2 regions of the Paenibacillus wynnii genome follow, and region 2 is predicted to be linked to the other one. Evidence: predicted binding sites of a transcription regulator. Region 2 holds the regulator's gene; the other holds the start of a gene.
The links. The regulator CtsR, encoded in region 2, represses protease genes until heat stress. The targets are predictions, from matches to a motif close to ATGGTCAATAAAGGTCAAACA.
Positions count from the first base shown of each region.

Region 1: a site for CtsR is predicted at 1,551-1,571, ahead of clpP (ATP-dependent Clp endopeptidase proteolytic subunit ClpP). Genes of this name have one in related genera too.

Region 1 is NZ_JQCR01000002.1:1,849,648-1,853,066, forward strand. It holds gene PWYN_RS10755 (sugar-binding transcriptional regulator) at 35-1,087, opposite strand; tRNA gene PWYN_RS10760 (tRNA-Arg) at 1,390-1,464, shown strand; gene clpP (ATP-dependent Clp endopeptidase proteolytic subunit ClpP) at 1,659-2,255, shown strand; gene PWYN_RS10770 (GDSL-type esterase/lipase family protein) at 2,330-2,965, opposite strand; gene PWYN_RS10775 (PdaC/SigV domain-containing protein) at 3,070-3,419, opposite strand, start outside.
Region 2 is NZ_JQCR01000002.1:2,690,564-2,693,982, reverse strand. It holds gene PWYN_RS14575 (protein arginine kinase) at 1-737, opposite strand, end outside; gene PWYN_RS14570 (protein-arginine kinase activator protein McsA) at 766-1,290, opposite strand; gene PWYN_RS14565 (CtsR family transcriptional regulator) at 1,321-1,782, opposite strand; gene PWYN_RS14560 (GNAT family N-acetyltransferase) at 2,142-3,311, opposite strand.

The sequences.
Region 1 (3,419 bases), 840 kb from region 2:
AAAAAAACAGATTGCGCCCCCCACAAAATGGAAGCTAGTGCACTAATTGTACATGTTCATCAATTTCTCTGCCTATTTCCACTGCAGCCGCCTCGTCCGTCACAAGAATATCCTCTTGCCCAAACCGGAGCATGGCATGAATGGCTTTGGATTTGCGTTTACCCCCAGCTATACCGACTACGACTTCCGTGCGAATGATATCCTCAAGACGCAGTCCCATCGTAAGCATAGTGTGAACAACCTGCCCATCTTCATTAAAATAATAACCGAATGATTCGGCTACCGCGCCTTCTTCCTGAATCTCCAAGACCGTTGCCTCATCCAGCTTCCGGCGTCGAGTCATTTCGATGGCGTCTCCAATTCCGTGAACAATAATACGTGAACGACGGATGATCTGCACAATCTCCCTTGTATTGGAATCCTGGGCAAGGGACTGGTATGCATCCTCACCAAGCAGATCTGGAACATGCAGCAAGCGGTATTGCGCTCCAACTCGTTTTGCCATTGTTGAGGCAATCGTATTGGCTTGTATCTCCATACTTTCTCCTAATCCTCCACGAGCCGGTACGAACCAGGCATCCTTGTAAGATAGAGGTAGCGGCGGTGTAAGCTGATCCGCCATTTCGGCCAATGTGGAGCCGCCAGTTACAGCAATCGTGTCATCGCTCCGAAGCACACTTAGCAATGCTTTGGCACCTGCGCGCCCAAGCTCACGTTTGGTGAACGGGGATGTTTCACAATCACCAGGGACAACAATTACTTTACTCAGACCGTACGTTGACCGTATCTTCTCCTCCAGATCGTCTAGACCAAACAAGCTCTTAGCGATTGGCTCCAACAGATCCAGCAAGCTGCGGCCAGCATCACTGGTTCGCATACCCACACTGTCGATCTCGATAAGCCCCTGCGATTTCAGAAGATCCGTCTCGGCACGCAAGGTGCGCTCCGTCATGTTCAAGGAAGCGGCAAGCGTTCTGCGCCCAATAATATCGGACAGCATGATCTGATGAAGAATCGTATACCGTCTCTTAAGGGTTTCCATGAGATCAGGCAGAAGCTGCTTTTGTATTTCTAATAAGTTACGCATGCTTTCACTCCTGCAACTTCGTCTTTCTCTATTCCCTTTGTCATGGTCTCAAAATGTCCCGGGCTAACTTTTTAAGTCCCACCCATATCTTACCCAAATTTTGCCCTGAAAGCAAGTCTTCCGAGAGTAGAATTCACAACCGCCTTTCTTCTTATACATTAATAACATTAAGGGGTCTCTTATATAGGGTAGTTATCAGCGGATAAGGCTTCTTTATAAAAGACAGCCATCATGTTACTGCTAGAGGAGCACGGAGATATTCCTTGCTTTTGCATCTCATTCGTATTATAATAATTTCTGTTGCGCCCGTGGTCCAATGGATATGACGTAGGCCTCCGAAGCCTGAGATCCAAGTTCGATTCTTGGCGGGCGCGCCATTATTTTTAATAATATGTATTTTTTAGCAACGCCTATAATATGATTTAACCAAAGTGCCAATGAATGGCTCTTTTTTTTTGCAATAAGTTTGACTTTCTTTGACTTTTTGTTTGAATTTGTTTATCATGTGGTTATTACGGTAAGAGTAACTAAGAAAGACATTCTAACAGCCAATCTCAAGGAGGTTTTCCACGTGAGTTATATTCCTATGGTCGTAGAACAAAGCAACCGCGGCGAGCGCGCTTATGACATCTATTCCCGCCTGCTGAAGGACCGCATCATTTTCCTTGGAACAGAGGTTAATGACGTGGTAGCCAATTCCATTATCGCGCAAATGCTATTTCTAGCTGCCGAGGAACCGGATAAGGACATTCATCTATATGTGAACAGTCCGGGTGGTTCCATTACTGCGGGTATGGCTATATTTGATACAATGCAATACATTAAACCTGATGTATCTACCATCTGTGTGGGTATGGCAGCTTCTATGGGAGCCTTCCTGTTAAATGCTGGTGCCAAAGGTAAACGCTTTGCATTGCCGAACAGTGAAATTATGATTCACCAGCCTTTGGGCGGTGCTCAAGGTCAGGCATCGGACATCGAAATCCGTGCACGCCGCATTCTTAAGCTTCGCGACAAGTTGAACCGCATTTTGTCCGAGCGTACCGGCCAGCCGATAGAACGTATCGAGAAAGATACAGATCGTGATTACTTCATGACTGCTGCTGAAGCAGCTGAATATGGTATCGTTGATAAGGTTATTGAGAAAACACTGCCAGTCGGTGTATAAGACACTTGAAATGAATAAGACCCCGTATCTGCCTCAAACGCAGATACGGGGTCTTTTATTAGCAGAATCTTTCATTACAACATACCGTAACCCAGATGGTTTAGCTTCTCGGCAATTACATAGTAACCCCGTTTATTAGGATGAATATGATCTAAGAATAACAATTCTCTTTCATTCCCCGCAAAACTATTGTAAATGGATGCAAACCCACAACTCCGGCTATTGTACTGTGAGGCATGCCGATTGAACTGCATGACCCAATTAGACGCTTCATCAAGTCTTGGATAGGGATTATACAACCCAACAATCCGGATAATATAAGGGCTTGCCGAATTCCTTTTCAACTGCCACAATGTACCCATAATTCCGTCGAAGTTCTTCTGACATTCCTGCAAGGCTTTTCGCAGCACAACCGGGGTACTCCCTTGCTGTCCCGCTGAGGATTTAGCCGCACGAATGAGGTCGTTCCCACCAATAGATAGAGTGATAAGATCAGCTTCCTGAAGTGCCTGACGGTACATACTATTTCCGCGTAATCGCTGTTCCAGTTCTCCTGTTGTTAACCCGTTCACGCCTAGATTCGTATAGACAACCTTGGAGCGAAGCCTCGCCTCAGCCATCCTGCTGTACACCGGCACGAACCCATTACCGGGCAGCGCACCAAATCCTGTTGTCAGTGAATCCCCGATCGCAGTATATCGGTACCTCATGATTCTCCCCTCCCCATTCATATGCTAAATTCATAATTTAGGATATGAGCTGGAGCCGTAATAGGTAACGGGGAGATGTCCATAGCTGGTGCTGAAATTTAACCTTATTTCAACTTGGCAAATGGGCTGGTTCCATCCGGCAGTAGTTCGGTGAAATTGAATGTGTAGGTTGGGAACCCTTGAGCGTAGGCTGTATATTCATATAACTGAAAGAAGATGACGACCTTGCCCTCTTTTAAGTAAAAGTATTTCTCGGTATTCAGACCATTGAATCCACCCAGATAGCCACCCTCAGCCTTAATCAGCTTACTAAGCTTGGCATTAAGCTCTTTCTTGTAGTTGGAATTGGCTCCGAACAGATCACCCAGCAACAGACGCTTGCCATCCTTCAGTGAGAAGGTGAAGGCGTTGCGATAAGTCATTCCGTGGGCGCCGCCTGTATAACTAAACTGCT
Region 2 (3,419 bases):
ACTACACTTTGAAGATTGTCTATAATTTCGATTTCGGACTGGCCCAGTGTGATCTGGTTGGAAATCTGAAAAATATTCCCGACCGCCTCACTGCCCTCTCCGTAAATCCCTCTTACCGTTAAGCCCACTTGGTTAACCGCAGACAGGATACGATTGATCTGGTGGCTCATTACCAAAGCAGGTAGATGCATCATAACCGAAGCCCTAAGTCCTGTTCCTACATTCGTGGGACAACTGGTTAGATAACCTCTTTTATCATCAAAAGCATAATTAACAGTTTCTTCAAAAATATCGTCGATAGCTGTTGCACGTTCCCAGGCCTCTTGAACCTGAAAGCCCGGAAACAAACATTGTATGCGAAGATGGTCCTCTTCGTTAATCATAATACTGACGGACTCATCTTCATTCAGCATGACGGCCCCACCCTTTGATTCATTGACCAGACTAGGGCTGATGAGATGCTTCTCCACCAATACCTTTTTATCCAGATCCTCTAAATCAACAAGTTTCACCAACTGAAAAGAACCGTATTCCGTCGCCTCTTCTCCGCCAAATACGGGAGTAAGCTGCTCCAGTACCTCTTCTGATTGCTTTAATGAAGCCAGCAGTGGAAAAGGAATGTGCTGCAAATTGCGGGCGATCCGAACACGGCTGCTAATGACAATCTCGGAATGGCTTCCGCCGCCACTGCGCATAAAGTCGCTGAGTGCTTGTTCGGTGAACCGAAGACTTGGCATATCGTGTCCTCCCTATATATCAAAGACTTTACTCTTGTGCAATTTCTTTTTCAAGTCGGCGTATGTGGTCCCGAAGCTCGGCAGCCTTCTCGAACTCTTCCTGCAAAATACTTATTCCGAGTTCCTGCTTCATTTCCTCAATCTGCCGCCTTACCACAATTTGTGCACCGGCTCGTTTGGGGATTTTTCCGACATGCAAGGTGCTTCCGTGTACCCTCTTGAAGAGAGGATCCAAACCACTGTTAAAATATTTATAACAGGAGCTGCAACCGAAGCGCCCCAGTTTACTGAACTGGGAATAAGTCATACCACATTCCACGCAGGCTTGCGTTTGTGCAATCTTGGATGCGGCTGACTTTTCTTTGCCCGGGCCTTCCAGGTCGAGCAATCCCGACAGCAGACTGTGGATGGAAAAGCCTCCCGGGGTTCCTGGAATTAATTCACCCTTTTCTCGAGCACAGCTCTCACAAATATGAAATTCTGTTTTCTCCCCATTCACAATTTTGGTGAAGTGGAGTGTTGCTTGCTTGACACCGCATTCCTGACAGAGCATAACGGCGGAGTCCCTCCCTTAGATTGACAATTATTTACCCAATAACGAAATGATCATCGCCTTCATAAGTTTGGCACGAACCTCATCCCGGTACGGAAGCTTGATGGTCAGGCAATCCCGGGAAACGGCGGCACGTAAGAGACACGCTTCCCGTTCGCTTAGAAAACAGGCTTCCTCCAGCTGATAAATCAGCCCCTCTGCAGCACTTTGGTCAATTTCACTGCCTATCGTGTGATTAAGATGCGCATACAACGCCACATTCTGAGGAAGCTCAAAGCGTTGTATCCGAATATAACCACCGCCGCCGCGTTTACTCTGCACCAGGTAGCCTTTTTCCAAAGTGAAGCGCGTACTAATAACATAATTGATCTGTGACGGTACGCAGGAGAACTGGTCCGCCAGATCATTACGCTGGATTTCCACCGTACCTTCAGGACTTTCATGCAAAATATTCTTCAGATATTGTTCGATAATATCGGAGATATTACGCATCACTCATCCTCCAGTGTTATAAGCTTAGAGTCCAACCGACCAACCGCCTGTAAGGCGAGAACCTATAAGGAAGCTTAACCAAAGAGTAAAATTTCGAATCCAGGCTACTAATTAACCGTATGAACTGAAATCATTCCTTGATATTTGTGCATTCGACCTTCTTAGTGTGACCACTTCACGGTACTTCACATACTCAGTGGGTATTAATTAGGTTATTAGCATTTCCTTATTGTCCAGTTGTTGACTCCGTTGACTTTGACTTTCTTTGACTTATTTAATATTATAGCATATTCTCTGGGAATGCCAAGAGGATGCCTCTTATTTTTTCATTTTGAACAATGAAATGACACCCTATCTATTTAAAAATAGTCCAATAAAGCGGTTTGTGCCCGCGGAACAGCCTTTTCCAACCAGGATACCGCAGAAGGGTCACCCGTCAAAGCTCCAAAACGGTACATCTCCTCTGGGCGTTTATAGCCAAGCAAAAGAACCGTAAATGCTCCAATATCACAGATCAAATCCGCTTGGGAAGAATCACCCTCAGAACGCACCAGGGACGATTGACCTTCACCTGACACATTCCACTCCCACAATCCGGCATTCCACGGAGCATAATCATCCTTAATACAAAGTGTAGCCTTACCCTGAACTCCTTCAGCAAAAGAATATCCTTCCACAAATGCTTTAGCATTCACAATTCTCGCCATAAAGTAAGGAAAATTCTCTTGAGGAATGCGCGGATCAGGAAGTAAGTAGGGAAGGCAATCGTCAGCCGGAACCAACTTCAGCAAAGCCTGAGAAATCATGGAGTCATGATTGCATAGAAAGCTCCACAATCCTCGGCGGGCTTGCTCATTTAAATAGATGAACTCATCAATAATCAGCTCTTTGTTCTCTATTTTATACAGCACATAACCTTCTGGCTTACCTAACGTTGAGTAAAAAACCGCATCATGGCCTTCCTCATTCACAATTGCATTCTCCCACCAGTCCTGGCTACGGTCCAATGTCCCGTTATACTTGGAGGCAAATTCAGTATATAAAATACTCATTACATTAATATCATTCACATCACGCTTTACTTTGCCTTCAATCTCGGTCTTCAGCGGAAATTTTGCAACAGGAATAGTGTATTTCTTATATTCACAGTAGATTTCCCAACCAAACTTACGATAGAAGGGTACGTAGAACGGATGTAAGAAGGATAACAGTTGTCCAGAATCATTCATCTTTTCAAGCGCATGCGTAAGCAACTTAGCCACAAGACCTTGTCTACGGTTCTCGGGCCAGGTCGCCACACCTGCAATACCACCCATTGGAATGACTCTCCCTTGTACGAATACTTGCAGAGGCAGTAATGTCAACTTAGCACTTAGCTCTCCCTCATTAAAAATACCCCATACCCGCTCGGGTTTGAATCTTTTCTGCGCCTTTTCTCTAGCCTTCTCTGAAAGAGTGTACTGAAAAGCATACTCAGACAACCTGATACTGGATTCAAATTCCTCGGGAAGCAACTGCCTGATCTTCAAAAATGTCACCTCATTAATATGTATTTATTCTTATTCTATGGATGCAGATCCAGATGCGCAAGGCCACTTGTGCAAAAGATCAAACCATCCAGTTATTCATAGAAAAAG